3 regions of the Oerskovia paurometabola genome follow, and region 1 is predicted to be linked to each of the others. Evidence: riboswitches for the same ligand, from Rfam matches in the RefSeq annotation. Region 1 holds a riboswitch; each other region holds the start of a gene.

Region 1 (9,880 bases):
AGACGAGCTTGGCCATGATGGGTCCCTTCGGGAGTCTGCCGGTACGACGGTTGGACCAGGACCGGGCCGCGAACTCATCGGTCCCTGGTCCCACCGTGGCACGCGCGAGGGCTCGCGGCGCGCGCAGGTGCGCGGGCGCCGTCGGGCCCTCCGGCGGGCGGCTCAGGGCCGCCGTCCCCGCGCGCTCAGCGTCTCAGCCCCAGCGCGACCACGGCCCCGACCGTGACGTGGAGCGCGAGGAGGAGCAGCGTCGCGGACGTGCTCGTCGCGCCCAGGGGGCCGAGCAGGGACACCAGGAGCACGACGGCGCAGGTCACCGTCCAGGCCCGCTCGCCCGACGTGCGCCCCGCCCTCGGCGCCCGACCGGTCCTGCGCAGCAGCGACCGGACACCCCACCCGGCGAAGCCGACGACCAGAGAGGTCACGACCACCGCGGCCGGCCCGACCTCCATGCCGCCGCCAGCGTCTCCCACGACGGCCTCGACGCCCGCCGCCGTCCCCACCGCCCAGACGAGCACCGCGGCGACCGCCGCGAGCAGCGGCACGCACCACGCGGGCAGCCGCCGCGTCGGCCTGCCCACGGTGCTCGTGCCCGCGCTGGTCGTCCCCGTGCTCCTCGTGCCTGTGCGCGTCGTCCGCGTGCCGTTCGCGTCCATGACTCCTCCTTCTGCCGCCAGAGCTCCCTGCGGAGCCTGCGCCGACCGGGTGGCCGGCGTTCCCCACCGTGCCCCGCGCACCGGTCCCGCCGGACCCTCCCGACGGCTGTCAGCGGCCCGACCGACGGCCCCCTCCCCCCCTCCGAAAGTCGGTGGTGGCCCGGCGACGGGCGTCCCTACGCTGGCCGCATGAACAGCTCTCCGACCGAGGAATGCTCGCCTCCGCCCGCCCCCTCACGGGCCGTGCTGGCATGGGTCGTGCTCGCCGTGGGCGCGCTCACCGCACTGATGCTGTGGGGGGTGCTGCCGCAGGAGTCCGGCTCGCGCGTGGTGCTCGACCTCGGGGTCGCCCTGGTCGCCGTGGCCCTCGCCCCGCTCCTGTGGTGGTCGCCGCGGGGAGCGCGAACGCCGCGCGTCACGGCGGTGCTCGCCGGGCCGGTCGGACCCGCCCTCGTGCTGGCCGCGCTCGCCGCCCTGTCTCCCGCAGCGACCCCGGCGTCGACCGTGGCGACGCTCGAGGTCGCCCGTCGCCGACCGCTGCGGGTCGCGGTGCTCGTCGCCGCAGCAGGGTTCGCGGGGCACGCGGTCCAGGCCCTGTGGCGCCCGGTGGGCCTCCCGCTCGGCTGGTGGCTGCTGTGCGACGCGGCCGTGCACGCCGCGCTCGTCGGCTGGGGTGCTTTCGCCCAGGCCCGCGCCCAGGTCGTCGCCGACCTCCGGGAGCGGGCACGGCGGGCCGAGCGCGAGCAGGAGCTCCGTGTGAGGGAGGCCCGGGCCGCCGAGCGTGCGCGCATCGCCCGCGAGATGCACGACACCCTCGCCCACCGGCTCTCCCTGCTCGCGACCGTCGCGGGCGCGCTCGAGTTCCGGCCGGACACGCCGCCCGCAGAGGTCGCTCGCGCCGCAGGCCTGGTCCGTGCGGGCGTGAGCGCGGCGCTCGAGGAGCTCCGGGAGGTCGTGGGCGTGCTGCGCGCCGAGCCCGACGCCCTGCGCCCTGCCTCCGGCCTGGCCGACGTCCCGCGGCTCGTGGAGGAGTCCCGCGTCGCGGGCGTCGACGTCGACTGGGAGCAGCACGGCGACCCCGCCGGGGTGCCGGCCACCGTGCAGGCCGCGGCCTTCCGCGCCGTGCAGGAAGGACTGACCAACGCCCGCCGCCACGCGCCCGGCAGCGCGGTCCGCGTCGCGGTCGTCGTGGTCCCGGGCGAGGTCCGGGTCGACGTGTCCGACGACGGTCCCTCCTCCGGGAACGTCCCGTCGCGTCAGGGAACGGGGACAGGGCTCGTGGGCCTGCGTGAACGGGCAGGGCTGCTGCGCGGCGAGGTCCTCGCCGGTCCGGCCACCGACGGTGCCGGGTTCCGGCTCACGGTGTCGCTACCGTGGGACGCATGACCGACCCCGTGAGGATCGCCATCGTCGACGACGACGCCCTGGTGCGGTCCGGCCTGCGCATGATGCTGCACGGCACCCACGGCATCGAGGTCGTCGGGGAGGCCGCCGACGGTGCGGAGGTCCCCGGCCTCCTCGACGCCCACCCGCTCGACGTGGTCCTCATGGACCTGCGGATGCCACGGATCGACGGGATCACCGCGACGGCCCGGGTGCGCGCACGGACCGACCCGCCCGCCGTCGTCGTGCTCACGACGTTCGACACCGAGGACGAGGTGCTCGGCGCGCTCCGCGCGGGGGCCGTCGGCTATCTCCTGAAGGACATGCCCCCGGCCCGGATCGCCGCAGCCGTCCTGGCAGCCGCTGCCGGGGAACCGGTGCTCTCGCCCGACGTCGCGCGACGCCTCATGGCGTCGGCCGCCTCGGTCGGCGAGGCGCGTGCGCGTGCTGCGGCGTCGCTCGACCGTCTGACAGGACGCGAGCGCGAGGTCGCGCTCGCCGTGGGGCGCGGCGCGAGCAACGCGGACATCGGGCGCGAGCTCTACCTCAGCCTCCCGACCGTCAAGGCCCACGTGTCGAGCGTCCTGGACAAGCTGGGCCTGGAGAACAGGACGCAGCTCGCGGTGCTGGTCAGGGACGCGGGACCCGTGTGAAGCCGCTCAGTCGCCCGGCCACTCCCCCGTCCACTTCTGGAAGACCCGCGCCCCGCCGCGGTCGATGAGCGCCTTGACCCCGGAGAACACCGCTCCCTGGATGAGGGACGCGACGAGGATCTCGCGCAGCGGGTACTCGGACTGCAGCGGCGTGGGGGCGTCCTTGCGGTGGCCCGGGGAGACGCGCTTGTAGACCTGCTTGAACACCTGGCCGGCGATCAGCCCGCCGATGATCGAGCTCGCCAGCCCGAACGGCCGGTACAGGATCTTCGCGGCCTTGCCGCCGTGCTCCTCGGTGCGGTCGGACACGTGGTCGCTCGTGGTCTTCGTCATCGTTCGACGCTAACGCGGGAGCCGGTCGGTCGCAGGGCGGGTGCCACCTCTACCCCGGGACCACCGCGCAGCCCGCACGGTCGAGCACGACCCGGACCCGCTCCCCCGGTGCAGGCGCGAACGGGTGGTGCGCGGCGCCGTCGGGCGTGGTCGTCGTGGCACCGCCGAGCGGAGAGCCGAGCGCGACGACGCGCTGGGCCCCCGCGCCGAGGTCCACGTCGACCGTGACCTCGGTGCGCCCGCGGCGGAAGCTGCTGCGCACGACCGTGCCGGCCCACCCCGCCGAGCTGTCAGAACCACCCCTCGCCCGTTCTGGCACACCGGCGGGACGAGGAGTCGCGAGCACGAGCCCCGTCGGCCCGATCGCCAGCAGCGCGCCGTCGCCCGCGGGCCCACCCTCCGTCGCCCGCACGAAGGCCTGGTACCCCAGGAACTCCGCGACCCGCCGCGACGCGGGCGCGCGCCACAGGTCCTCGGGTGCGGCGACCTGGAGCAGCCGTCCGGCGTCCATGACGGCGACGCGGTCGGCCACGGTGAAGGCCTCGTCGTGGTCGTGCGTGACGAACAGCGCGGTGGTCCCGGTCGCGACGAGCGCGGCGCGCAGGTCGCCCGCGAGCCGGTCGCGCAGCCCGCGGTCGAGCGCGGACAGCGGCTCGTCGAGCAGCAGGAGCTGCGGCTCCGGGGCGAGCGCGCGGGCGAGCGCGACGCGCTGGCGCTCGCCGCCGCTGAGCGTCGCGACGGGTCGCTGCGCGTACCCCGCGAGGCCCACGAGGTCGAGCAGCTCGGCCACCCGTCCCGCCGCGGCGGGGCGCTTCACGCCTGCCATCCGCAGGCCGAACGCCACGTTCCCCGCGACGTCGCGGTGCGGGAACAGCTGCCCCTCCTGGAACATGAGCCCGAACCCGCGCCGGTGCACGGGCACGCCCGCGAGGTCGCGCCCGTCCCAGGACACGGACCCGGCGGCCACGGGTTCGAGCCCCGCGACCGCGCGCAGCAGGCTCGACTTGCCGCACCCGCTCGGGCCGAGCAGCGCGAGCACCTCGCCCGGGGCGAGGTCGAGGCTCACGCCGCGCACCGCCGTCGTCCCTGGTCCTCTGCCGGACGCCGGGTCCGCGTAGCGCACGACGACGTCACGCACCGCGAGCCCCCGGCCCGCCGAGACCTCGTGAGGGTCATGCGACGCCGTGGGACCACCGGTCGTTCGCTCCACCACCTGGGCTCCGTCCATCAGAACTCTCCTGCCGAGCGGTCGCCGCGCAGGCGCTCCGCCACCATCATGACCGTCGCGGTGAGCACCGCGAGGACGACGCTCGCTGCGAGCGCCATCCCGTAGTTCTCCGCGCCGGGCCGCCCGATGAGCCGGAAGATCACGACGGGGAGGGTCGCGGTGTCGGGGCGGGCCAGGAACGACGTCGCCCCGAACTCCCCGAGCGAGACCGCGAACGCGAACCCGATCGCGAGGCCCAGCGACCGGGCGGCGATGGGACCGTCGACCGCGGCGAACACGCGGGCGGGCGACGCCCCGAGGGTCGCGGCGGCCTCGCGCAGGCGCGGGTCGATCGCGCGCAGCACGGGCAGAACGGTCCGCACGACGAGCGGGATCGCGACGACCGCCTGGGCGATCGGGACGAGCATCCCCGAGGTCCGCAGGTCCACGTCGAGGCCGAGCGGCTTGTCGAGCGTGATGAGGAAGCCGAACCCGACCGTGACGGCGGACACGCCGAGCGGGAGCATGAAGACCGAGTCGAGCGCGCCGATCGCGCGCCGCGCCGTGCGGGACCGGGGCCGCCGCGAGACGACGAGAGCCACGAGCCCCCCGATCACGACCGCGATGAGCGTCGCGAGCGCCGCGGTGCGCAGCGAGTTCGCGGTCGCCTCCCACACGGTCACGGTCAGGGCGTTGCGACCGCCGGTCGTGCCGAGGTTCGCGTAGTTCGCGAGGCTCCACCCGGCGGGGGTCTGGAACGACCGGACGAGGAGGTTGACGAGCGGCAGCGCGATCAGGCCCAGCACGACGACGGCGGTCACCGCGAGCGGGGCGGCGTCGGCCCGTAGGCGCAGCGGCCGGGCCGCGGACGTCGCGGCGGACAGGTTGAGGGCGCGCTCGCGCCGGGAGCGGGTCCGGTTCGCGACGCTCAGCGCGACCACGACGACCACGAGCTGCACCACGGACAGCACGGCCGCGGTGCGCAGGTCGAGGAACTGGGTGGTCTGGATCCAGATCTCGGTCTCGATGGTCCCGTACTGGACGCCGCCCAGGACGAGCACGACGCCGAACGCCGTCGCGCAGAACAGGAAGACGATCGACGCCGCGGACGCGATGGCCGGGGCCAGGGACGGCAGCGTCACGGACCGGAACGCACGCCAGGGCGAGGCGCCGAGGGCGCGGGCCGCCTCCTCGGCGCGCGGGTCGAGGTGCTCCCACAGCCCGCCGACCGTGCGGACCACGACCGAGTAGTTGAAGAACACGAGCGCCAGGACGATCGCCCCGAACGTGCCGTCGAGCCGCAGGAACCCGAGCAGCCCGCCCTCGACGAGCAGCGAGCGGAACGCGACGCCGACCACGACGGTCGGCAGCACGAACGGCACGGTCACGAAGGCCCGCAGGAACGTGCGCCCCCGGAACCTGCACCGGTACAGCACGTAGGCGCCGGGCACGCCGAGCAGCAGCGAGATCACGGTCCCGAGGACGCCCTGCCACAGCGTGAGCCCGACGATGCGCCAGGTCCGCGGCTCGGAGAACACCTCGGCGAAGCCGGAAAGGTCCAGCGAGGCACCCGAGGCGTCCTGGGTCACGAACCCGCGCGCGACCAGCGTCACGACGGGCCACGCGAAGAACACCCCGAGGAACAGCAGCGGCAGCCCGGCGGCGAGCCCCCACAGGAGGACCCGCCCGCCGCGCTGCACGGCCGCAGGCACGCCGCGGCTCACGGGCATCGTGCTCAGCCGATCACCGTCGACGTCCACGCCTTGATCCACTCGTCGCGGTGCGCAGTGATGTCGGCGGGAGCGACCTCGAACGGCGCCGGGGACAGCGGCGCGAACTCGGCCCACCCCTCGGGCAGAGCGACGTCCGCGTTCGCGGGATACATGTACATGTTGTCCGCGATGTCGGCCTGGAACGCGTCGCTCACGAGGAAGTCGACGAGCTTCTTGGCGCCCTCGGGGTTCTCGGCGCCGGCGAGCACGCCCGCGTACTCGACCTGGCGGAAGCACGTGTCGAGGAGCGCGCCCGTGCTGGTCGAGGTCCCGTCCTCGGACACGGTGAACGCGGGCGACGTGGAGTAGGACAGCGCGAGGGGGCGTGGGCCCTTGCCCTCGGAGCCCGAGAAGTCGACCGAGTAGGCGTCGGACCAGCCGTCGACGACCTTGACGCCGTTGTCCTTGAGCTCGGCCCAGTAACCTTCCCAGCCGTCCTCTCCGTAGGCGCCGACCGTCGCGAGCAGGAACGACAGCCCGGGCGACGACGTCGCGGGGTTGGTGACGACGAGCAGGTCCTTGTACTCGGGCTTGGTGAGGTCGTCGAGGGTCACGGGCTCCGCGAGGCCCTTGTCGGCGAACCAGGTGTGGTCGACGTTGACGCACACGTCGCCCAGGTCCACGGGTGTGAGCGCGCCGTCGCCGACCGCGTACTGCGCGGCCGAGCCGGCCAGGCCCGCGGGCGTGTAGGGCTCGAGCACGCCCTCGTCGATCGCGCGCGTCGCGAACGAGTTGTCGATGCCGAACACGACGTCGCCCAGCGGCGAGCCCTTGGTGAGCACGAGCTGGTTGACGAGCGCCCCGCCGTCGCCGGGGGCGACCTGCTTGACGGTCAGCCCGGACTCCTTCTCGAACGCGGCGAGGACGTCCTCGCTGACGTTGAACGAGTCGTGCGTGACGAGGGTGACTGTGCTGCTCGCGGCGCTCGACCCGCTCTCGCCCGATCCCGCGTCAGTGGTGCCTGCGCAGGCCGCGAGGGCCAGCGCGCCGATCCCGCCGACGAGCCCCAGGCCTAGCCTGCGGGGAGTGCTGCGGCGGGTACTGATGGTGTTCACGTGTCCTCCTTGGACGTCACAGGAGGGGGACCTCGCGCACGGGAGGTCCCGTGAGCGAGGCTAGAGAAGCCCGACTTCCTCCACCGGTGCTAACCGGATCAGGTTCGAGGGTCTGCGGTGGTCCGCACTCTCAGCGCCCGTTGCCCGGTGTCTCCCGGGCGGTCGGCGCTCCCCTGTCGTTCACCTGCGACTTTACACCGCGGCCCGACGGCGCGGGCAGGGCTCTCGCGGGTGACGTCCCCCGGGGAGCGCGGCGCCCCGGGGGACGACTACGGTGGGAGTGAGCTTCGCCGTCGGGCCTGCGGGTACGACGGCGGCACCGCCCCGCCCGCCTCACCCTCACCGGAGGAACACACATGGCCGAGAACGAGCAGACCCTCGCCGAGAAGGTCACGACCGTCGCACTGACGCTGGCCGCAGGCTGGATCGCCCAGAAGGCCGTGAGCTACGCGTGGGCCAAGGCGACGGGGCACGACGCGCCCAAGGACCTGGACGACCCGGAGGTCGGCATCATCAGCGCCGTGACGTTCGCCGCTGCGGCGGCTGCCGCGAGCGTGTTCGCGCGCCGGTTCGCGGGACGCGAGGCCAAGCGGGTCGTGAAGCGCTTCGTCGCGCGCGCGTCCTGAGGTCGAGGTCGGGCGGCCCCGGCGGGTCCGCGCCCGCCGTGCGAGGGGTGTTCCGTAGGGTGTCCCGATGCCCTCCCCTCCTGCTGCCCGACGCCGTCGCTCGTCCCTCGTAGGAGGCCTCCTCGTCGTGGGGCTCGCACTGACCGGGTGCTCGTCGCCCGGCCCCGGCTCCGAGGTGTCGCCCACGCCGAGCGTGGCCCCGACCGCGGTCGCGCTGCCGGGCGGGACCGTCGGCAAGGCGGCAGGGTGGGTCATCCAGGTGCTCAACGCGGACGCGTCCCCCGACGCCGCGACGCTCGAGCGGCGGTTCGCGCGGCCGTTCCTGGACCAGGTGCCCGCCGCACAGCTCGTGCCCGTGCTGGAGCAGCTCCGCGCGGACCAGGAGTGGGTGCCGGTCTCGGTCGACGCGGTCGGCCCGGGCGAGCAGCAGGCCGCGCTGACGATCGTCGGCGCGAGCGGTCAGTTCTTCACGATGCAGATCGGGGTCGACGCGGACAGCCGCATCGAGACCCTCTTCTTCGGCCCGGGCGACGACCCGCACCGTGAGCCCGCCGAGAGCTGGGACGAGCTGGGCGAACGTCTCGACGCCGTGGACGCACGGAGCTCGCTGCTCGTGGCCCAGGTCCTGGACGACGGGACGTGCCGGCCGGTCGAGGAGGCCCCCGGCGGCTCGGACGCGGACGAGGTGCTGCCGCTCGGCTCGATCTTCAAGCTCTACGTGCTGGGCGCCGTGTCGCAGGCCGTCGAGGCCGGGACGCTGACCTGGGACGACGCGCTCACCGTGACCGACGACGTGCGGTCGCTGCCCGCGGGCCAGCTCCAGGACGCGCCCACGGGCACCGTGGTCACGGTGCGTGAGGCGGCCGGGCTCATGATCTCGATCAGCGACAACACCGCGACCGACCTGCTGGTCCAGGCCGTGGGACGCGACGCGGTCGAACGCGCGCAGGGCGCGCTGGGGCACGTGGACCCGTCGCTCAACACCCCGTTCCTCACGACCCGCGACGCGTTCGCGATCGCCTGGGGAGCGCCGTCGCAGGCCACCGGGTGGGCGGCGGCCGGCACCGCGGAGCGGCGCGCGATGCTCGACGCGCTGCCCGGTGGGCCCCTCGACGTCGACCCTGCGGGAGTGACCACGCCCGTCTGGCAGGACGACGTCGACTGGTTCGCGACGTCGTCGGACCTGTGCGCCGCACACGTCTGGTTGCACGAGCGCGGCGAGCAGGACCCCGTCGTGCGCGAGGTGCTCTCGGTCAACCCCGGCATCGAGGTCGACGCCGAGGCGTGGCCCTACGTCGCGTTCAAGGGTGGCAGTGCGCCGGGCGTCCTGGCCGGATCGTGGCTCGCGGAGGACGCGGAGGGCGACAGCTACGTCGTGACCGTGCAGCTCGCAGCCACGGACCCGGCCGTGCTCGCGAACCCGACCGTGCTGGTCGACACCGCGGAGAGCGCCTTCGCGCTGCTCGGTGGCGTGGCGGGTTCGGGCTCGACGTAGAGGGGGCCTCGCGCAGCGCCTTCGACGTCGACGGCCCTACGTGCCGGGAGCCGGTCCCGCGATGGCCTCGACGGCCTTGTCGATGCGCCGCTGCCGGGTCTCGGGGGTCTTCGCGGCCTCGATCGGCTCGACCAGCGCGCGGCGGCGGCTGAACGACAGGGCGTCGAACGCGGCGCGCGCCGTGGGCGTGAGCACGGCGGCGAGGTCGTCGGGCACGGCGAGCTCGCGCGGGGCGTCGTCGACCTCGATGTCGACGTCCACCTCGTCGCCGCCCGACACCCCTGCGGCCTCCCGGTTCTCGGCGCTGAGCGCGATCATGAACCGGCCCTGGTACGGCGCGACCGAGCTGCGGTAGGTGTGCCCGCCGACCGTGACGCGCACCGGCACACGCTTGCCCGCGTCGAGCGCGGCGACCACGTCGTCCGGCACGGGGATGCCGGTGGCCGTCTTGCCGCTCTGGAGGATCGTGGTCCGGAATCGCATGGGCCGAGTCTTCCACCGGCCCGACGACGTGGCGCGCCGACCGCTCGACGGTCGCCCCGCCGTCGGGCCGGAGCACGGGGCCGAGGTAGGACGTGCTGCGCGAGGTAGAACGCACCGCGCACTACCTCGCGCAGCACGTCCTACCTCGCGGTCACACACCGTCACCCGGTCACCCGGTCACGCCGTCAGCATCGTCGCCGGGTTCTCGTGCGTCAGG
Region 2 (9,880 bases), 2.0 Mb from region 1:
CTGGCGCTCGTCGTCGACGCCTCCGTGCCGGCCGCAGCCGTGCGCGCCGCGATCGAGGAGGGGGCGGGGGACCTGCTCGAGGACCTCGCCCTGTTCGACGTCTACACCGGCCCCCAGGTGGGCGAGGGCAAGAAGTCGCTCGCGTTCTCGCTGCGCCTGCGCGGCACCGACCGCACGCTCACCGCGGAGGACTCCGCGGCCGTGCGTGCCGCGGCGGTCGCTGCGGCGCACGAGAAGGTCGGGGCCGAGCTCCGTGGCTGACGTCACCACCGTGGCCCCCGCGCGCACCGCCCTCGTCACGGGTGGTGCGCGCGGGATCGGCCGCGCGGTCGTGCTGGGTCTCGCCCGTGCGGGCCTCGACGTCGCGGTCCTGGGCCGGGACGCGTCCCGCGTGGACGACGTCGCCGCCCAGGTCCGCGCCCTGGGTCGCCGCTCCGTGGGTCTGGTCGCGGACGTGGGCGACCCCACCGCCGTGGACGCGGCCGTCGCGCGGGCCGAGGCGGAGCTGGGCGGGATCGACCTCCTGGTCAACAACGCCGGGCGCATCGACGCCGAGGTGCCGCTGTGGGAGGCCGACCCGGACGAGTGGTGGTCCGTCATGGAGACCAACGTGCGCGGGCCCTTCCTGCTCGCACGGGCGCTCGTCCCCGGGATGCTCGCGCGGGGTGGGGGACGCGTCGTCGACCTCAGCTCTGGTGCCGGCTCGCACGACATGGACGGCGCGACCGCCTACAACGCGAGCAAGACGGCGCTGCTGCGCATCGGGTCGAACCTGCACCTGTCGGGCCATGCCCGCGGGCTGCGGACGTTCGAGGTCTCGCCAGGCGTGGTGCAGACCGACCTGACCGCGTCGATGGACATGCACGTGGGGCGCACCGAGTGGACGCCCGTGGAGCGCACGGTCGAGATGATCGTCGCGATCGCGGCCGGCGAGCTCGACGCGTGGTCGGGGACCTTCGTGCGGGTCACGCACGACTCGCCCGCGTCGCTGCGAGCGGCTGCCGCTGCCGGCTCCCGCGACGTGGAGGCCGTGCCCGGACCCGAGGCGCGTCGGTTGCGCGTGACGCGCTTCGGCGACGACGACCCCATGCCGGGAGCGCTTCCCGCGCGCTGATCTCGCGCCGTCCGACGGTCAGTGGTGGTGACCGTGCCGGCCGAGGGTCTCCACGGCGGTGGCCCCCGGCCGGGTCCACTGCGGCACGGGACGCGTGGTCTCGCTCCAGCCGGCGACGCCGTCCGCGTCCGAGCGCCAGAACCAGCCCGGGTCGCGCCCCTCGGGCCACCCGTCCGGCTGCGCCTCCCAGGCCTCGCTACGGCCGTGGGGCGTCATGTCGAGCAGGGCGAACGCCGGGTTGGTCGGCTCGGTGCCGCGACCCGTCGTCCGGTAGGTGAGGAACACGTCGTCGCCGTCGCGCAGGAAGCACGAGAGGTACCCCATCTCGCCGCCCACGGGCGCGTCCAGGTCGCGCACCGAGAACCAGGGCTGGGTGTAGCCCATGAACTCGACGAACGGGGCGACCTCGTCCCACGCCCCGGTCGTGACGATGGCGAACGAGACGCCGCGCGCGTTGAGGTAGACGGCGTCCTTCAGGTTCCAGGCCGTCCAGGTGCAGCCCTCGCACTGGCCCTGGTGCGGTGCGCCGTCGTGCCACATGTGCTGGTAGATCACGAGCTCGTCGCGCCCCTGGAACAGGTCCACGAACGGGACCGGCCCGTCGGGGCCGACGACCTTCACGGTGCCGTCGATCCTCGCCATGGGCAGTCGCCGTCGGGCAGCCGCGATGGCGTCTCCCTCGTGCGTGTGGGCCTTCTCGCGGTCCAGGAGCTCGTCCCGAGCGGCCTCCCAGGTAGCCAGGTCGACGACGGGCGGTCGGGCGGACCTCGGTGTGGTCGAGTCGTCGGGCGGGGTCGTCATGGTGTCCTCCGTGCGGGCTCGGGCAGGGACGCACGGCGCGCTCCTGCGGTCACGAGGGCAGACTCGGGACCGGGCCGGAACTCATCGTCAGTGGTGGCGGCGACCCCGCGAGGCGCCGAACGGCCCGCCCACGAACAGCCCCAGCCCGAGCACGAAGCCGAAGTCGTACCAGTTGCCGTTGTTGTGGACCTCGTAGATGTTCACCGTGTCGGTGAACAGCGAGACCACGAACGTGACGGGGACGATGACGCCCTGCCACAGGCCGAGCCAGAACCCGGCCGGGCTGCCGTCCGCGGTGGGCGTGCCGACGTCGGGGTTGGGACCGGGAGCGCAGGCCGCGAGCGCGAGCGCCCCGACGACCAGCGCGGCGGCGAGGGCGATGCGCCGGGCTCGTGGTGACGTGAGCGTGGTGCGAGCGGTACGTGCGCTCTCGTGGGGCGAGACGTTGTGCGTCGGGTGCATGGCCGACCTCCTCGTGGCTGGACCGGACGGTCGCCCCCAGCATCCGCCGCCGCGCGCTCCGGCTCAACCGGAGGCTCGCGTCGAGCGCTCGGTCACTCGGACGCGGGCAGCCGCCGGGTCCCGCCGATGACGAGCGTGACGTCGACGTCGACGTCCGCGAGCCCGGCCTCGTCGAGGGCCGTGCGCAGGGTGGCGGGGTCGGCCTCGGGGGCCGGGCCGATCGCCTCGATCCTCAGGACGGACCCGCTGAAGGAGATCCCGGTGACCGTCCACTGCTCCTGCTCGGCCCACGCCGCGGCGACGGGGGCGGCGGCGATCTTGTCGGCGTTCTGCCGCAGGACGTGCTGGCTGATCGCACTGAGGGGCACCGCCACGACGAGCAGCGCCGCCGCGACCGTGACGAGGCTCGCGCCGCGCAGCGGCCCCACGAACCTCTCGGCCTCGCCCGCGGCCGTGCGGACCTGGAACAGCAGGAAGACGAGCGTGCCGGTCGCGATGATCGCGGCGACGTTGGTCGCGAACAGCAGGAGAGCCCCCAGGGCCTGGTCCGGGGCGCCCGACTCGAGCGTGAGGCCGACGACCGCGAGTGGCGGGACGAGCGAGATCGCGATCGCGACGCCGGGCAGCGCGTCCGACACGTCGGCCCGCACCAGGGCGAAGGCCCCGACGGCTCCGGTCGCGAGCGCCGCGAGCAGGTCGATGAGCTGGGGCGTCACGCGGCCCGCGACCTGGCTGTTGGTCGCCGCGACGATCTCGATCGGGACGAACAGGCCGACGAGGTAGCCGGTCGCGACCACCCCGGCGGCGCCCGCGACGACCAGGAGCGCCGACGAGGTCAGGTTCCGGTGGTCGTTGAGGACGATCGCGAGCGCCGTCCCGACGATGGGCGTCATGAGGGGAGCGACGATCATGGCGCCGATCACGGTGGCCGTGCTGTCGGCCGCGACACCCGCCGACGCGATGACGGCCGCGAGGATCAGCAGGGTCCAGAAGGTGGCCTGCCGGGACCTCGCCGTCGGCCCCTCGGAGATGAACAACGCCGTGGTCATCCGCTGGATGTCGGCCGTCGTGACGCGCATGCTGCCTCCCACGGGTGCTGATCGTGCCCTCAGCATCACAGGGGGTCGTCGTGTGCGCTCGGTGTGCCTGCGCGGACGCGGCGCACGCGCTGCCAGGTCTTGAGGGCCTTGCGGGCCGCGCTCGCGACCGTGCTGCGGTTCGCGATGGCCGCCGTCTCCTCCGTGGGGTCTGCGGCCACCAGGAGCAGCCGCTCGTGGGCGAGGTCGCTCCCGGTGCTCCCGAGGGCACGGACCGCCCAGTACCGGGCGTCGACGTCCGGTACGGACGCGTGGGCGAGGAGCCAGACCGTCTGGTCGGGCTCGATCGTCCCCAGGGCGCTCGCGACGTACCCGAGGAGCGGGAACCGGTGCTCGACGAGCTCGCGCCGCAACGCGTCGACGGCGTCCGGGCCTCCGATGCCGGCCAGTGCGCGGGCCGCGGCCTCCCGCACGACGTGCTCCGGGTCGCCGAGCCGGGCGATGAGGTGCGGTACTGCCTCGTGAGCGTCGAGCGCGCCGAGCGTCTCGCACGCGACGACCCGCTCGGAGGTGACAGGCGAGCCCAGGAGCGCGACGGCGCTGGGTACGGCTCCCCGGAACCCGGCGCGCCCGCAGGCCGCCACGAGGTACCAGGTGGCTGACACGCCTGCATCGACGGCCCGCATCATCGACGGTTCGAGCGAGGCGTCGGCGAAGGCGTAGAGGCGGTTGAGAGTCCGCTCGAACGTGCCGATCGGGAACTGCTCGAAGTGCAGCACGACGTCACGCAGGGCGTCGACGGCGCCCTGGTCGTCGTCCATGGCCAGCGCGGCGGCGTCGTCGACCGCGTCCTCGTGGACCTCGGGGTCCGGGTCGAGAAGCCGGGGGACCAGGTCGGCGGTCATCGCGCGGCCGAGCCGAGCGACCGACGCGCGGGGGAGTGGGAGCAGCGGACCATGCGGCGAGCATAGGGGTGCTCGCCGCGCGGCCTCTTCTCGGCAGGTCCGCTACGGTGGTGGCCCCACCTGCCTGACCTGACCCACCTGCCCCCTCTGTCGACGACGACCACCGAGGTGACCGCCATGTCCCGCCGTACGGCACTGCTCGTCGGAGTCCTGGCCGTGTCGTGCGGCTCGCTCGCGCTCGGGGCCGCGCTCGGCGCGGCCGGCCCTGTGGCCGCACCCGCCGAGGGGCCGTGGGTCGTCCAGGTCGAGGGTCCGTCGGAGGGCGACGGGGAGTGCGCGGCGGATCCGGCCGTCGACTACGCCCTGACCCCGGCGATCATGCCGCCGGTCGGGACGTCGTTCGGACTGGTCCCCGACGCCACCCGCGCCGACCTGGAGCGTGTCGTGTCGTGCCTCGAGAAGTACGTGTCGACGTCGCGGATCACTGTCGTCGCGACCGGTACCCCGACGTCCCCCTGACCGGGGCGACGGACGAGCCGACCGTGCTGGTGCCACCTGGCGAGCTCCTGCCCGCGGGCGGGCCGTCCGCCCGCTAGAGTTCCCTGCGAAGACACGGGGTGCCCGCTCCCACGAGCCGGGCTGAGATCACACCCGTCGAACCTGATCTAGCTAGCACTAGCGAAGGGATGTCGGCAATGTCGCTTGCTGCCACTACACCTGTCCTGCCCGCACCTGCCCGCACGCCTGCGGCGGACGCCGTGGTCGCGGACGAGCACGGCGCGTCGCGGGGGCCCGAGCCTTCCCGCCCCCGCGTCCTGTCGATCGCGGGCACCGACCCGACGGGGGGCGCCGGGATCCAGGCCGACCTCAAGGCGTTCGCGGCCCACGGCGCGTACGGCATGGCCGTCACGACGGCCCTGGTCGCCCAGAACACGCACGGCGTCCGCACGGTCCACGTCCCTGGCGCGGAGTTCCTCGCCGAACAGCTCGACGCGGTCTCGGACGACGTGGTGATCGACGCCGTGAAGATCGGCATGGTCGCCGACGAGCCCAACGCGCGCGCCATCGCCGCGTGGCTCGGGCGCGTGCAGCCGCCGTTCGTGGTGCTCGACCCCGTCATGGTCGCCACGAGCGGCCACCGGCTCCTCGACGAGGGGGCCGAGCAGGCCGTGTGCGAGCTGGTCGCTCTCGCGGACCTCGTGACCCCCAACCTCCCCGAGCTCGCCGTCCTCGTGGGCGAGCAGGTTGCGACCACCTGGCCCGACGCCCTCGCCCAGGCGAGGCGGCTGCACGTGGCGAGCGGCGCCGTCGTGCTCCTGAAGGGTGGTCATCTCACCGGGGAGGAGTCGCCCGACGCCCTGGTGGGCGCTCGCGGGCCCGACGACGTCACGACCTTCTCGGCGCCCCGCGTCGACACCGTGCACACCCACGGGACGGGGTGCTCGCTGTCGGCGGCGGTCGCCGCGCTGCGTCCCCGGCGCGACGGCTGGGAGAGCGCGACGCGCGACGCCAAGGCCTGGCTGAGCGGCGCGCTGCGAGCCGGGGGAGCGCTGGCCGTGGGCACGGGGCGCGGACCCGTCGACCACCTGGCGCACCTGCCCACGCTCGGGCAGCGGACGTTCTCCGAGGAGGCCTGGGAGCGCATCTCGGGGTGGCGCGAGGCCGTCGAGCGCATGGGCTTCGTGCGGGCGCTCGCGGACGGGAGCCTCTCAGCGGGGGACTTCGGGTTCTACCTCGCGCAGGATGCCGCGTACCTCGCCGAGTACTCGCGCGTGCTGTCGCGGGCGAGCCGGCTCGCGCCCACGCCCGAGGCGCGGCAGTTCTTCGCGGGGGCCGCGGTCGAGTCGCTCGAGGTCGAGCAGGCGCTGCACCGCGACTGGTTGGGCGAGCACGCCGGGATGGACCGTGGGGCGGTCGAGAGCGTCGACCCGTCTCCCGTGACGGCCGCCTACACGAACCACCTCCACGCGGCCTCGAACGGGTCCTACGCGGAGACGGTCGCGGCCCTGCTGCCGTGCTACTGGCTGTACTCGCACATCGGCGACGTCCTGGTGCGCCGGGCGGGGGACCTCGACGGGCATCCTTACGCACGGTGGATCGCGCTCTACGGCGACCCGGCCTTCGCCGAGGCGACGCGCGCCGCGTGCTCGTTCGCCGACGAGGCCGCGCGCTGGGCCTCGCCCGCCGAGCGCGAGCGGATGCTGCGCGCGTTCGAGCTGTCCTCGATGCACGAGTACCTGTTCTTCGAGCAGGGGCTGACGCGACCGACCTGGCCGGCGCCGCCCCTCGCTGCGCACTGAGCTCCCGCCGAGAAGTGAGCAGATGCCCCGGATCGGGCTCGAACCGGGGCATCTGCTCACTTCTCGGCGCGGTAATCGCTACGCGCTCTGCGCGCCGTCCGCCGGGTACCCGCAGTCGTACCCCGGCGGCCACCAGCGCCACGTCGTGGTGACCTCGCTGGTCGAGACGCCCGCGGGGCGGTCGGCCAGGCACTGCGTGCGCATCTGGTCGAGCCCGACGGTCAGGTAGTACACCGCGAGCACGCCCGTGAAGACGACCAGGAGGACCGTCAGCGCCAGGCGCAGGCGCCGGTCGGAGCGGCGGGTGGGTTCGTCCTCGCCGGGTCGTGGCGGGACCCAGTCCCAGCTCACGAGGCGGGGTCCGTGGCCGGCCCGGGCGTCGTGCCGGTGCCGGCGTCGAGGCCGGGGACGAGCAGCACCTTGCCGGTCGTCGCGCGCCCCTCCAGGGCGCGGTGCGCGTCGGCCGCGCGTGCCAGCGGGAACGTCGCCCCCACGCGGACGTCGAGGTCACCCGAGGCGACGAGCGCGAAGACCTCGCTCGCCCGATCGAGGAGCTCGGCGCGCGTCGCGGTGTAGTCGTCGAGCTTGGGGCGCGTCGTGAACAGCGAACCGCCCTTGTTGAGACGCTGCAGGTCGAACGGCGGCACCTGGCCCGAGGACCCGCCGAACAGCACGAGCATGCCGCGGCGGCGCAGCGAGGCGAGGGACGCCTCGAACGTGTCCTTGCCGACCGAGTCGTAGACGACGGCGACGCCGCGCCCGCCCGTGAGGTCGCGCACGATCGCGGGCAGCTCGGTCGTCAGGTCGTCGAGCTCGGCGTAGTTCACGACGTCGGACGCACCGGCCGCGCGCGACAGCTCGGCCTTGGCCTCGGTCGAGACGGTCGTGATGACGCGCGCACCGCGGCGCACCGCGAGCTGGGTCGCGAGCAGGCCGACGCCCCCGGCCCCCGCGTGCAGCAGCACGTCGTCGCCGGGCTGGACCGGGTACGTCGAGGTCACGAGGTAGTGGGCCGTGAGCCCCTGCAGGCCGACGGCCGCCGCGACGTGCAGGTCGACCGACGCGGGTACCGGGATCGCGACGTCCGCGGGGACGACCACCTGCTCGGCGTACGAGCCGAACGCGTTGGTCCACGCGACGTGGTCGCCGGGCTCGAAGTCCGTGACGCCCGGGCCGACCGCCGCGACGACTCCCGCGCCCTCGGTGCCGACCACGTGCGGGTACTCCATCGCGTACACCCCCGCCCGACGGTAGGTGTCGATGAAGTTGACGCCGGCCGCCGCGACGTCGACGAGGAGCTCGCCGGGTCCGGGTGCTGGGGTCGGGAGCTCGACGAGCTCGAGGACGTCGGGGCCACCTGCCTGGAGTGCCTGGATCGCGCGCATGGGGTCAGCCTAGGTGGCGGGGGTGGTCCTGGGCGCCCCAGGGGTACTCCCGGCTCTCACGCTCGACGACCCCGCGCATCGAGGGGCTCATGGGTGGCTTTCGCGTGGACGGCGTCGAGGTGCCGGCGGCTCGACGCGGCGGCTCGGTCGGCGTCACGGTCCCGGACGGCGTCGAGGATCGCCTCGTGGGCGTCCTGGTCGTGCCGGTGGCGCTCGCCCGCGCCGTCGAGCTCGATCATGTCGACCATCGCCCGACGCAGGCGGGGGACGAACGTGGCGAACAGGTCGGTCAGGACCGCGTTGTGCGCGGCGTCGACGACCGCGCGGTGGAAGACCAGGTCGGCGTCGACGTACTCCTGGGCGCTCGCGGTCGCCGGTACCTCGCCGCGACCCGCGAGCGCCGTGGCGAGGGCGCGGAGGTCGGCCGGGGTGCGGCGGGTCGCGGCGAGCCGGGCGGCCTCGGTCTCCAGGGCACCGCGGACCTCGAGCACGTCGACGACCTCACCGCGCCGCAGGACTTCCTCCCAGTCCTCGCTCGCCTCGGCGCGGACGACGTAGACGCCCGAGCCCTGGCGGCTCTCGAGCACGCCCTTGCCCGCGAGCTGGCGGATGGCCTCGCGCACGGTCGAGCGCCCGACGCCGAGCTCGGCCGCGAGCGCCTGCTCACCGGGGAGCCGGTGGTCGAGCGGCCAGGTGCCGGTGCGGACGCGGTCGAGCATGAGCTCGGCCGCCTGGTCGGCGAGGGGGAGCCGGCGGAGCGTGGGCATGGGGGCCAACCTCTCAGGTTGTCTGAGGACTTGATCGCGGCTAGCGTACCCCTCATGTCGTGGAGCGCACTCCTTCTTGGTCGCCGCGGCGGGGCCTGAGCCGACCGGCTCCCCGCCGTGGGGGTCTGCCGTGCGCCGGTCGGACCCGCCTGCCGTGCACCGCGCGGCCCGCCCCCCGGAGCCAGACGACCATGACCATCAGCCCCTTCCCCACGCTGCGTACCCCTGACGGTGCGCAGGCGCCAGGCCAGCCCGCGTGGAACCGCCAGCGCGCTTCGCGCATGCCCTCGCACCGCTACCAGGACGTGTTCTCGCGCGTCGACGTCCCGCTCACGGACCGCCGGTGGCCCGGCAACCGCCTCACCGCGGCACCGCTGTGGGTGCCCGTCGACCTGCGCGACGGCAACCAGGCACTGACCGAGCCCATGGACCCCGCCCGCAAGCGGCGGTTCTTCGAGCTGCTCGTCGCGATGGGATACACCGAGATCGAGGTCGGCTACCCGTCCGCCTCGCAGACCGACTTCGACTTCGTCCGCCTGCTCGCCGAGACGGACCTGGCCCCCGAGCACGTCACGATCGTGGTCTTCACCGCCGCCCGGGCGGACCTGATCGCCCGGACGTTCGAGTCGGTCCGTGGCCTGCGCAACCCCGTCGTCGTGCACCTGTACACCGCGACCGCGCCGACCTGGCGCGACGTCGTGCTGGGCAAGAGACGTGCCGAGCTCTCGGACCTGATCGCCGCCGCGGGCAACGAGGTCCTGCGGCACGCGGGGGACGACCCTCGCGTCCGCTTCGAGTTCTCGCCCGAGGTCTTCAACCTCACCGAGCCCGACTACATGCTCGAGGTCTGCGCGCGCATGACGACCCTGTGGGACGCCACCGCAGAGCGGCCCGTGATCCTCAACCTCCCGGCGACGGTCGAGGTCGCGACGCCCAACGTCTACGCCGACCAGATCGAGTACATGCACCAGAACCTCGACCGGCGCGAGGCCGTGATCCTGTCCGTCCACCCGCACAACGACCGCGGCACGGGCGTGGCGTGCGCCGAGCTCGCGGTCCTCGCGGGCGCGCAGCGCGTCGAGGGCTGCCTGTTCGGCAACGGCGAGCGC
Region 3 (9,880 bases), 3.4 Mb from region 1:
ACACCCCGCAGGACCAGCTCGACGCGGATCGCGCGCGCAGGGAAGCGATCATGGCCGAGTGCGAGGAGAAGGTCGATCTCGCCGTGCTTGAGGCGCTCTACTGGGCGGTGGCCGACAACCCGGAGAACACGGATCTGATGCAGGCCGTCGCCGACTGCCTGGTCCGCGGCGGTCATCGCGACGAGGGCTATGACAAGGCGGACTACATCGAGGAGATGTCGAGCTACGGGACCGGCATGAACGTCGCCGACGACGGTTCGACGACAGAGACTCCGGGAGCGCTGGCCGGGCAAGCGCCACCTCTTGAGATGACGGCCTGCGAGCGGGACCCGGAGCAGTAGTCCCCGACATCACGACGTCGACATCACGACGTCGACATCACGACATCGCACACCCCGGCAGCAACCACGCATGCGCACCACCCGAGGAGCAGCAGTGACCAGAGATCGACGCCCCGCCCGGCCCAGGGCCGCAAGCTCAGGAGCGGCCCGCGTGGGCGCGCTCGCGCTCACGGCGGTGGTGCTGCTCGCGGGGGGTGTCACGGCGGGCATGGCGTTGGCGCCGCAGGCGGAACCGCAGAGCGTGCGGAGTGCGACGCCACCCGCAACCGTTCCGGTCTCGCGTCAGGTGTTCGACGACGCCCGCAAGGTCAAGGTCACCCCGGTCGTCGCGGAGGAGGGCACGCTGTCCGTCGCGGACCAGGGCAAGGTCACGCGCTCGGTGTGCGCCCCGGGGGCCGTGATCGAGTCGGGATCGAGCCCGGCCACGGTCGACGACCGTCCGGTCGTGGCGCTCGCGACGTCGATCCCGTTGTGGCGGGACCTGGCTCCCACGGCCAAGGGCGACGACGTGAAGGCCCTGCAGGTCGAGCTCACTCGCCTCGGGCACAAGGTGAGCGCGGACGGCACCTACGGCGACACGACCAAGGCCGCCGTGACCAAGCTGTTCAAGGCTGCGGGCGTGGCCAAGCCGACCGGGGACCTGCCGGTGGCGTCAGTGCTGTGGCTGCCTGCGTCGTCGGTCACGGTCAAGGCGTGCGAGGTGCCCGTGGGAGCCGCGACGTCCGAGGAGGCGTTCGCGACGACCGCCGGGACGCTGGTCTCGCTCGGCCTGTCGGACACTCTCTCCAACGTCACGCCCGGGGACCGCGTGCTGCGCCTGGGCGAGCTGAGCGCACCGGTCGGGGAGGGCGGTGTGGTCACGGACCCGACGTTCCTCGAGGCCGTGCGCGGCAGCATGGAGTTCGCCGGGTGGCAGCGCACCGAGGGGTCCGAGCCGTTGACGCTCGAGTACGTGCTGGCCGCGCCTCTCGACGTGTCGGTCGTGCCACCGGGGTCGCTGTTCGCGCTGAGCGGTGCGACCGGTTGCGTGAGCGCGGACGGCACGGCGTACCCCGTGACGGTCGTCGCGTCGAGCCTGGGGCAGACCCTCGTGACGTTCGACGGCCTCGACGCGGCGGCCGCTCCCACCGAGGTCGAGCTCACCTCGCAGGAGGAGGGCCAGACGTGCCGGTAGGGGGCAAGCGGCTGGTCGGGGCGGGGTTGGGGCACGCGTTCCCCGGCACCGGGCTGCTCTTCGCCGGACTGGACCTGGAGATCGTGGCGGGCGAGGTGGTCGCGCTCGTCGGGCCCTCGGGCAGCGGCAAGTCGACGCTCCTGAGCATCGTCGCGGGCTGGGAGCGCCCCACGCAGGGGCAGGTCGAGCGCGTCGGGGTCGCCACGACGGGGTGGGTCTTCCAGAACCCGCACGGTGTCGCGCGTCGCGCCGCCCTCGACCACGTGGTGCTGCCGCTGCTGGCGCGCGGACTGCGCCGCCCCGACGCCGAGGACCGGGCTGCCGAGATCCTGGCGCGCTTCAACCTGACGTCGGTCGCCGACCGACCCTTCCGGGCGCTGTCGGGCGGAGAGGCCCAGCGGCTCATGCTCTCGCGTGCCGTGGCCCTGGCCCCGGATCTGCTCCTGGTCGACGAGCCCACCGCGCAGCTCGACCTGCGCACGGCCGCGACAGTCAACGAGGTCCTGGCCGGCATCGCCCAGGACGACTCGATCGTCGTGGTCGCCACGCACGACCCGCACACGCGCGACGCCTGCACGCGCGTGATCGACCTCGCCGACTTCCAGTCCGCGGAGGTCGCGGCGTGACCGCCACCGAGCAGGGCCCCGTGCCCGACGGCGCGGCGGGACCCGGCCTGGCCACGTCCCCGGGCGCCTCGCACCGTCCCGGTGGCGCACAGCCCCTCGGTCAGGTCACGGGTTCAGCACCCCCCACCGTGCCCGACGGCGGAGCGCACCTCCGCGCGGAGGCGAGTGGCGGCGTCGGGCCGGGGGAGAAGCCCGCGCGACCAGTGCGGGCGCGTGCCATGCGGGCCGCGTCCGTGGTGTCCGAGGCGTGGCGGAACGTCGGGTCCGGCACGACGCGCGCGACCTTGTTCGCGGCGGTGCTCGTCGTGGTCGTGGGGGCGCTCGCCGCGGTCGACGTGCGTGCGGTCGCGGGCGTGATCGAGGGCGCCCGTGAGTACCGGGACGCGGGCGCGAGCGTGCAGATCCTCGAGGCCACCGGGCAGGTCGACGGGGCACGCTGCGAGGCCCTCGCAGGGGTCGACGGCGTGAACGCCGCCGGAGCCCTGCGGACGGGGGATCCCGTGCGGGCGCTCAACCTGCCGTCGAGCGAGCTGACCGGCTTCGAGGCGACCCCCGGGCTGCTCGGCGCGCTCGACCGCGGCCGGGTCGCCGGGGCGGGACTGTGGCTGTCCGCGGACCTGGCCGAGGCGCTCGGCGCGTCCGCCGGTGACTCGATCGCGACGAGCACCGGTCCCGCGCGGGTCGGCGCCGTCTACCCGTACCCCGACGACGGGCGCGACCGCGCGCTCGGTTACGCAGCAGTCGCGCCGGTGCCCGCGGCGGGACTGTTCGACTCGTGCTGGGTCGAGATCTGGCCCGTCGAGCCCGAGACGGCGACGCTCCTGCGCACGACCATCGTCGCCGACTCAGCCTCCGAGGTTCAGCCCACCCAGAAGCAGCTCAACGGCCGGCTCGGCGCGACGTACGACGCGAGCGCCGAGTTCAGGGATCGTCTGACGAAGCCCGCGCCGATCGCCGCCGCCTTCCTGGGGTTGGCCCTGGGCTTCGCCGCGATTCGTCTGCGCCGCCTCGAGCTCGCCGCAGCCCTGCACGCCCGGGTCCCGCGCTCGGCGCTGACCTGGCAGGTGCTCCTGGAGACCGCGGCGTGGACCGGTGCCGCCGTGATCGTGACCGTTCCGGTGCTGTGGTGGCTCGCCGCCGATGCCGGCCTTCCCGCCGACCACCTCAGCACCTGGGTCATCGGCATGCGGACCGTCCTCGCGGGAGCGGGCGCGGTGCTCGTCGGAGCGGTCGTCGGGGCGCTCGCGACCCGGGAGAAGCACCTGTTCAAGTACTTCAAGGAGAGGTGACGGACCTCGACGCTGGGTGAGCCGGGCTGATCGCGGGACGCCCGCGCCGCCGTCGTGCAACCTGCGCTACGGTGACGACCGCACCACCACCCAGCACCACCGCACCACCAGTACCACCCACAACTCCACACACCCACGGGAGCTCGCAGCAGCGAGCTGAGAGGGCGGCTCAGCGCCGCCGACCGTTCGAACCTGTTCGGATCATGCCGACGTAGGGAGAGAGAGCAATGAGCTCTGAGACCGCTGTGCCCGCGCACACCATCACGACCGGACCCATCGCCGGGTCTGCCAAGGTGCACCACCCCGTCCCCGGCGCGGAGCACCTGCGCGTCCCCGAGCGCCGCGTGCACCTGAGCAACGGCGAGCACCTGGACCTGTACGACACCTCGGGCCCGTACACCGAGGTCGACGACCCGGCCGCGTTCGACCTCGCGGGCGGGCTGCCCGCGTTGCGGGCGTCGTGGCTGCGGCCCGACGCCGTCGCCACCGAGCACGGCACGGGCGGCGCCCGCACGCAGCTCGCTTGGGCGCGGGCCGGGGTCATCACCGACGAGATGCGGTTCGTCGCGGCGCGCGAGGGCGTGGACGTCGAGCTCGTGCGGGACGAGGTGGCCCGCGGCCGGGCCGTGATCCCGGCCAACCGCCGGCACCCCGAGATCGAGCCCATGATCATCGGCAAGGCGTTCGGCGTGAAGATCAACGCGAACATCGGCAACTCGGCCGTGACCTCCTCGATCGAGGAGGAGGTCGAGAAGATGGTGTGGGCCGCGCGCTGGGGCGCCGACACCCTCATGGACCTCTCGACGGGCAAGGACATCCACGAGACCCGCGAGTGGGTGCTGCGCAACTCCCCGATCCCCGTGGGGACCGTGCCGCTCTACCAGGCGCTCGAGAAGGTCAAGGGCGACCCCGCGAGGCTCACGTGGGAGATCTACCGCGACACCGTGATCGAGCAGGCCGAGCAGGGCGTCGACTACATGACCGTGCACGCGGGCGTCCTGCTGCGCTACGTCCCGCTGACCGCGCGCCGCGTCACGGGCATCGTGTCCCGGGGCGGCTCGATCATGGCCGCCTGGTGCCTCGCGCACCACCAGGAGTCGTTCCTGTACACGCACTTCGCGGAGCTGTGCGAGATCCTGCGCGACTACGACGTGACGTTCTCCCTGGGCGACGGCCTGCGACCGGGGTCGATCGCGGACGCCAACGACGCGGCCCAGTTCGCCGAGCTGCGCACGCTGGGCGAGCTGACCAAGGTCGCGAAGTCCTACGGCGTGCAGGTCATGATCGAGGGCCCTGGCCATGTCCCCATGCACAAGATCGTCGAGAACGTGCGCCTCGAGGAGGAGCTGTGCGAGGAGGCGCCGTTCTACACGCTCGGCCCCCTCGCGACCGACATCGCGCCCGCCTACGACCACATCACGTCCGCGATCGGGGCCGCGATCATCGCCCAGGCCGGGACCGCGATGCTCTGCTACGTCACGCCCAAGGAGCATCTGGGGCTGCCCGACCGCGACGACGTCAAGACGGGCGTCATCACGTACCGGATCGCGGCGCACTCGGCCGACCTCGCCAAGGGGCACCCGCGCGCGCAGCTGCGGGACGACGCGCTGTCGCGTGCCCGGTTCGAGTTCCGCTGGCACGACCAGTTCGCGCTGTCGCTCGACCCCGACACCGCGCGCGCCTTCCACGACGAGACCCTGCCGGCCGAGCCCGCCAAGACCGCGCACTTCTGCTCGATGTGCGGGCCCAAGTTCTGCTCGATGCGGATCTCCGCGGACGTGCGCGAGTACGCCGAGAAGAACGGCCTGACCTCGGTCGAGGCGATCGAGGCCGGCATGGCGGAGAAGTCGAGCGAGTTCACGGACGCGGGCGGCCGGGTCTACCTGCCGGTCGCGGGCAGCTGAGCCGCCGCCCGGCCACCTGCCCGACCGCTGAGTGCGGAGTACTTGTCGTCGAACGAGCCGATCGACGACAACTACTCCGCACTCAGCGGGGGCCCGGCGTGTTCAGGGGGTGCCGGGCGCCGCGATCCCGTGCTCGTACGCCCACACCACGAGCTGGACGCGATCGCGCAGGCCCGTCTTGGTCATGATCCGGCTCAGGTGCGACTTCACGGTGCTCGCCTCGAGGAACAGTGTCGAGGCGATCTCGGCGTTCGACTGCCCCCGGCACAGCAGCGCCAGGATGTCGTGCTCGCGCGAGGTGAGCAGACCTGAGGCGACGTCGTCCGGGGACGCGGGGGACCGCCGTCGGGCGAACTCGTCGATCACGCGCCGCGTGAGCGTCTGGTCGACGAGGCCCTCGCCCGACGCCACGCGCCGCACCGCGTCGACCAGGACGTCGGGCTCGGCGTCCTTGAGCAGGAACCCGCTCGCCCCGGCCTCCAGGGCGCCGAACACGTAGTCGTCCAGGTCGAACGTGCTCACCACGAGCACCGGGACCGGGTCGACGACGCCGGGACCCGCGAGCGCGCGCGTCGCCGTGATGCCGTCCCCGCCGGGCATGCGGACGTCCATGCACACGACGTCGGGGCGCTCGCGGCGTGCGACGCGCACGGCGTCGGCCCCGTTCGACGCTTCGCCCACGACCTCGAAGCCCTCGCTCTCGAGGATCACGGTGAAGCCTGCGCGGACGACGGCCTGGTCGTCGACCAGCACCACTCGGGTCATGGGGCCTCCTGCCCGACGGCGGAGCCCGGCCCGTCCGCGGACGTCGCCGAGCGCTGGGGGATCGTGGGGGACACCGGGTCGACCGGCCGGGGGACCGTGAGCCGGACCCGCCAGCCGTCGCCGGGCACGGGGCCGGCGTCGAGCGTCCCGCCGACGAGGTGCGCGCGCTCGGTCATGCCGATGAGGCCGTGGCCGGGTGGGGCCGGGGCAGCAGGGGAGCCGGGCGCTGGGCTGCCCGGCCCAGGCGGCCCGGCCCGGCCACCCGAGCCGATCGCCGCGACGGGCAACCGGTTGGTCACCGTGACGACGAGCGCGGCCTGCTGGTGGTCGGTGACAACCTCGATCGCGCGCCCGGGCGCGTGCCGGCGCGCGTTGGTCAGCGCCTCCTGGAGCACGCGGTAGACCGTGAGCTGGACGGCGGGGGACAGGTCGAACGGCTCGCCGAGCCGCACGTCGCGCACCTCGGCGCCGGCGCTGCGCGCGAGGTCGAGCAGCTCGTCCGCGTCGTCGAGCGTGGGCTGCGGTGCGGCCGGTGCCTCCTCGCCCGGCTCGCCGGGGCCGGTCTGCGACGAGCTGCGCAGGATGCCGACGACCAGGCGCAGGTTGTCGAGCGTCTCGCGTCCCTGGGTGCGGATCCAGCGCATCGACTCCTTGGCGCGCTCGGGGTCGCGGTCGACCAGGCGCTCGGCCGCGGCCGCCTGCACGACGATCCCCGACAGGTGGTGCGCGGCGACGTCGTGCAGCTCGCGGGCCATGCGGCCGCGCTCCTCCAGGACGGCCTGCGCCGCGAGCATGTCGCGCTCGCGCTCGGCCTGGGCCACGCGCCCCTGGAGCTGGGCGAACAGCTCGCGGCGCGTGCCGACGTACGCGCCCACGAGCGCCGAGGCCACGTACGTCAGGAGTGCCGAGGCGAGACCTCCCCAGACCTGGACCGCGACGGGCGTGGGACCCGTCGACGTGATCGGCACGGGGCCGCCGAGCACGAAGCCCAGCAGGACCTGCACGCCCGCTGCTGCCCCGGCCGCCCACAGGGCCGTGCGGCGCGGTGCGTACGCGCCGACCGAGTAGGCCGCGACGAGCGTCGCGGGCGCCTGGAACGAGACGAACGCGGGGAGCACCGGCACGAGCGCGACCTGGCCCACCACGGTCAGGGCGAGCGCGAGCAGCGGTGCCCGACGGCGCAGCGTGAGCGCCATGGCCTGCGCGACGACGATCACGATCGCTGCGACCCGTCCCCCGGTCGAGAACTGCAGGGAGTCGGGCGCGCCGTCGACCATGATGCCGAGGTCCGTCAGCGCGACCCGCTCGACGGCCAGCAGGAAGCCGACCGTGAGGACCGCGACGACCGCGCCGAGCAGGGCGTCGCGACCCGTCGCGGTGCGGATGCCGACCGCGGCGAGCCGGCGGTGCAGGGCGTCGAGCACGAAGGTTCCTCTCAGGTCCGGGCGGGCGGGCGGTGTCGGCGGCGCCGTCGGGCACCACGGTACGTGGCCGTGGCGCCCGACGGGCCGCCCCTTCGGACGAGACGTCAGACGAGGTCGCGGCGGCGGAACGTCACCGCGCCCGACCCGAGCGCGACCGCGACCCAGGCGACCAGTCCCAGCACCGCGACCCCGACGCCCATCGGGGCGAGGCCGCCCAGGGCCGACGTCGCGCTCTGGCCGGTCGACGCGAGCGACCCCAGGCCCAGCGGCAGCCACGCCGCGGCGCTCGACGTGCCGCCCGAGAGCAGCACGACCGCGGCCTGGACCAACGGCTCGACCACCACGAGCCCGACGACGACCAGGATCGCCGCGACCTGCCCGCGGATCAGCGTCCCGATGCCCAGCCCGAGCCACGCGAACAGCACGAGGACCAGCAGTCCGCGCCCCCACACCCCCAGGACGTCGCCCGCGTCGACCATGAGCTGCGCGCCGGGCGTCGACGCGACGGCCGCGAGAAGGCCCAAGGCCGTGAGCACCGCGAGCGCGGCGCCGATCACGAGCGCGACGACCGCGGTCGCCCCCGCCTTGCCCGCGAGGACGCGCAGGCGGGACGGGACGACGAGGGCCGTGGGGACGATGCCGCCCGTGCGGAAGTCGGTCGTGACCGCGAGGACGCCCAGCAGCAGCATGCAGATGACCGAGACCCCTGCGGAGCCCGAGCCCGCGGGGCCGTTGCCCAGCAGGTCCAGCATCGCGCGCTGCACGGGAGCGGCGCCCAGGTCGGTCAGCCCGGTGAGGTCTGGGGCGAGGTCGGCCGTCATCTCGGGCGAGGCCTGGAGGCCCACGGTGGCGCCTCCACCCAGCCCTTCGAGGCTCGACAGGACGCGCGGCAGGGTGATCGTCAGGGCCTGGACGAGGATCATTCCCGCGAGGGCGACGATCCCCAGGACCCAGGGCGTGCGGGTCGTGCGTAGCTTGAGCAGCTCGGCGCGGAACATCAGCGCACTCCTTCGGTCTCGGCGGTCAGGTTCAGGTAGAAGTCCTCCAGGGACTCGCCCCGGACGAGGTCCGTGAGCGGGCCGTCGGCGATGACCTGGCCCTGGCCGATCACGACCAGGTCGTCGGCCACCTGCGTGACCTCGGCCAGGACGTGGCTCGCGAGCAGCACCGCCCCGCCGCCGTCGGCGAACGAGCGCAGGACCTCGCGCATCCACCGCATGCCCGCGGGGTCCAGGCCGTTCGCGGGCTCGTCGAGCACCAGGACCTGCGGGTCGCCCAGGAGCGCCGCGGCCAGCCCGATGCGCTGACGCATCCCGAGCGAGTACGTCCGGACCCGCCGGTCGGCCGCACGGTCCATCCCGACGAGCGCGAGCACCTCGTCGACCCGCCGGCCCCCGGTCCCGCCCGCGGTCGCGAGGACCCGCAGGTGGTCGCGGCCGCTGCGGCCCGGGTGCAGGCCGCCCGCGTCGAGCAGCGCGCCCACGGTCGAGGCCGGCTTCTCCAGGGCCGCGAACGGGCTGCCCTGGATCGTCGCGGTGCCGGCGCTCGCGGACGCGAGCCCCAGCAGGACGTTCAGCGTCGTCGTCTTGCCCGCGCCGTTGGGGCCGAGCAGCCCCACGACCCTCCCGGGCTCGACGGCGAAGCTCACGTCGCGGACGGCGTCGAACGTCCCGTAGGACTTGCGCAGGCCCACGATCTCGATGGCTGGCATCGGGGGATCCCCTCTCCTCCGGTCGTGCGGCAGGGTGCCGCGCGCCGTGCCTCCAGCCTGTCTTCCGGGTGGTCGTGGGCGCTTCTGGCGGAAGGGGGAAGGTGGGTTGCGACTTGCGGTGGAACGGCGGTGGCGGCGGCGGGCGCCACGGGTCCCGGCAGACGTGCCCCTGAGAGCGCTCACACCGACACGGCCTCGGGGCGGTGGTCCCTGAGTCACCCGGCGTCGAGAGTGGAACGCGACGGGTCGCCGCCGTCGGCGGCGCTACGCTCGCGGGGAATCACACTTCATGGGGGAGGGCACATGCCCAGCACGACGTCAGACCTGCACGCCAGCGGCCCGGCCCGCCCGACGGCGGAGCCAGCCTCCCGGGGGGACGCCCGCCGCGACGGCCCCGGCCCGGGAACCGGCGCAGCGCCTCGCGGCTATGCGAAGGGGCGCGCCAAGCGCGACGAGATCATCGAGGCCGCGACGGGGCTCTTCGGCGAGGTCGGCTACCACTCGGCCTCGCTGCGCGAGATCTCCTCGCGCGTGGGGATCTCGCACCCGGGTCTGCTCCACCACTTCCCCACCAAGGAGATGCTGCTCCAGGCGGTGCTCGAACGTCGTGACGAGGCGGACTTCGCCCTGTTCGCCCAGGACCGCG

Evidence for each region. A riboswitch is a leader RNA that binds a small molecule or an ion and turns the genes downstream of it on or off. The one in region 1 is predicted to bind thiamine pyrophosphate.
Region 2: linked by a shared signal. The riboswitch ahead of thiD (bifunctional hydroxymethylpyrimidine kinase/phosphomethylpyrimidine kinase) and the one ahead of JOD48_RS18025 (thiamine ABC transporter substrate-binding protein) in region 1 are both predicted to bind thiamine pyrophosphate.
Region 3: linked by a shared signal. The riboswitch ahead of thiC (phosphomethylpyrimidine synthase ThiC) and the one ahead of JOD48_RS18025 (thiamine ABC transporter substrate-binding protein) in region 1 are both predicted to bind thiamine pyrophosphate.

What each region holds. Positions count from the first base shown of each region.
Region 1 covers NZ_JAFBBV010000001.1:4,039,592-4,049,471, forward strand. The annotation lists gene JOD48_RS17990 (dihydrofolate reductase family protein) at 1-16, opposite strand, end outside; gene JOD48_RS17995 (DUF6069 family protein) at 186-656, opposite strand; gene JOD48_RS18000 (sensor histidine kinase) at 846-2,042, shown strand; gene JOD48_RS18005 (response regulator) at 2,039-2,692, shown strand; gene JOD48_RS18010 (DUF4235 domain-containing protein) at 2,699-3,025, opposite strand; gene JOD48_RS18015 (ABC transporter ATP-binding protein) at 3,075-4,253, opposite strand; gene JOD48_RS18020 (ABC transporter permease) at 4,253-5,962, opposite strand; gene JOD48_RS18025 (thiamine ABC transporter substrate-binding protein) at 5,968-7,059, opposite strand; TPP riboswitch at 7,118-7,244, opposite strand; gene JOD48_RS18030 (DUF4235 domain-containing protein) at 7,416-7,685, shown strand; gene JOD48_RS18035 (serine hydrolase) at 7,753-9,180, shown strand; gene JOD48_RS18040 (YdeI/OmpD-associated family protein) at 9,217-9,663, opposite strand; gene JOD48_RS18045 (phosphotriesterase family protein) at 9,841-9,880, opposite strand, start outside.
Region 2 covers NZ_JAFBBV010000001.1:1,992,155-2,002,034, forward strand. The annotation lists gene pheT (phenylalanine--tRNA ligase subunit beta) at 1-261, shown strand, start outside; gene JOD48_RS08925 (SDR family NAD(P)-dependent oxidoreductase) at 254-1,114, shown strand; gene JOD48_RS08930 (DUF899 family protein) at 1,133-1,915, opposite strand; gene JOD48_RS08935 (hypothetical protein) at 2,003-2,377, opposite strand; gene JOD48_RS08940 (DUF389 domain-containing protein) at 2,470-3,456, opposite strand; gene JOD48_RS08945 (HEAT repeat domain-containing protein) at 3,492-4,319, opposite strand; gene JOD48_RS08950 (hypothetical protein) at 4,497-4,838, shown strand; TPP riboswitch at 4,923-5,023, shown strand; gene thiD (bifunctional hydroxymethylpyrimidine kinase/phosphomethylpyrimidine kinase) at 5,015-6,619, shown strand; gene JOD48_RS08960 (hypothetical protein) at 6,698-6,970, opposite strand; gene JOD48_RS08965 (quinone oxidoreductase family protein) at 6,967-8,004, opposite strand; gene JOD48_RS08970 (FadR/GntR family transcriptional regulator) at 8,061-8,771, opposite strand; gene JOD48_RS08975 (2-isopropylmalate synthase) at 8,963-9,880, shown strand, end outside.
Region 3 covers NZ_JAFBBV010000001.1:611,893-621,772, forward strand. The annotation lists gene JOD48_RS02730 (hypothetical protein) at 1-341, shown strand, start outside; gene JOD48_RS02735 (peptidoglycan-binding domain-containing protein) at 436-1,515, shown strand; gene JOD48_RS02740 (ABC transporter ATP-binding protein) at 1,506-2,141, shown strand; gene JOD48_RS02745 (hypothetical protein) at 2,138-3,430, shown strand; TPP riboswitch at 3,556-3,665, shown strand; gene thiC (phosphomethylpyrimidine synthase ThiC) at 3,658-5,334, shown strand; gene JOD48_RS02755 (response regulator) at 5,437-6,099, opposite strand; gene JOD48_RS20045 (sensor histidine kinase) at 6,096-7,523, opposite strand; gene JOD48_RS02765 (hypothetical protein) at 7,628-8,521, opposite strand; gene JOD48_RS02770 (ABC transporter ATP-binding protein) at 8,521-9,234, opposite strand; gene JOD48_RS02775 (TetR/AcrR family transcriptional regulator) at 9,538-9,880, shown strand, end outside.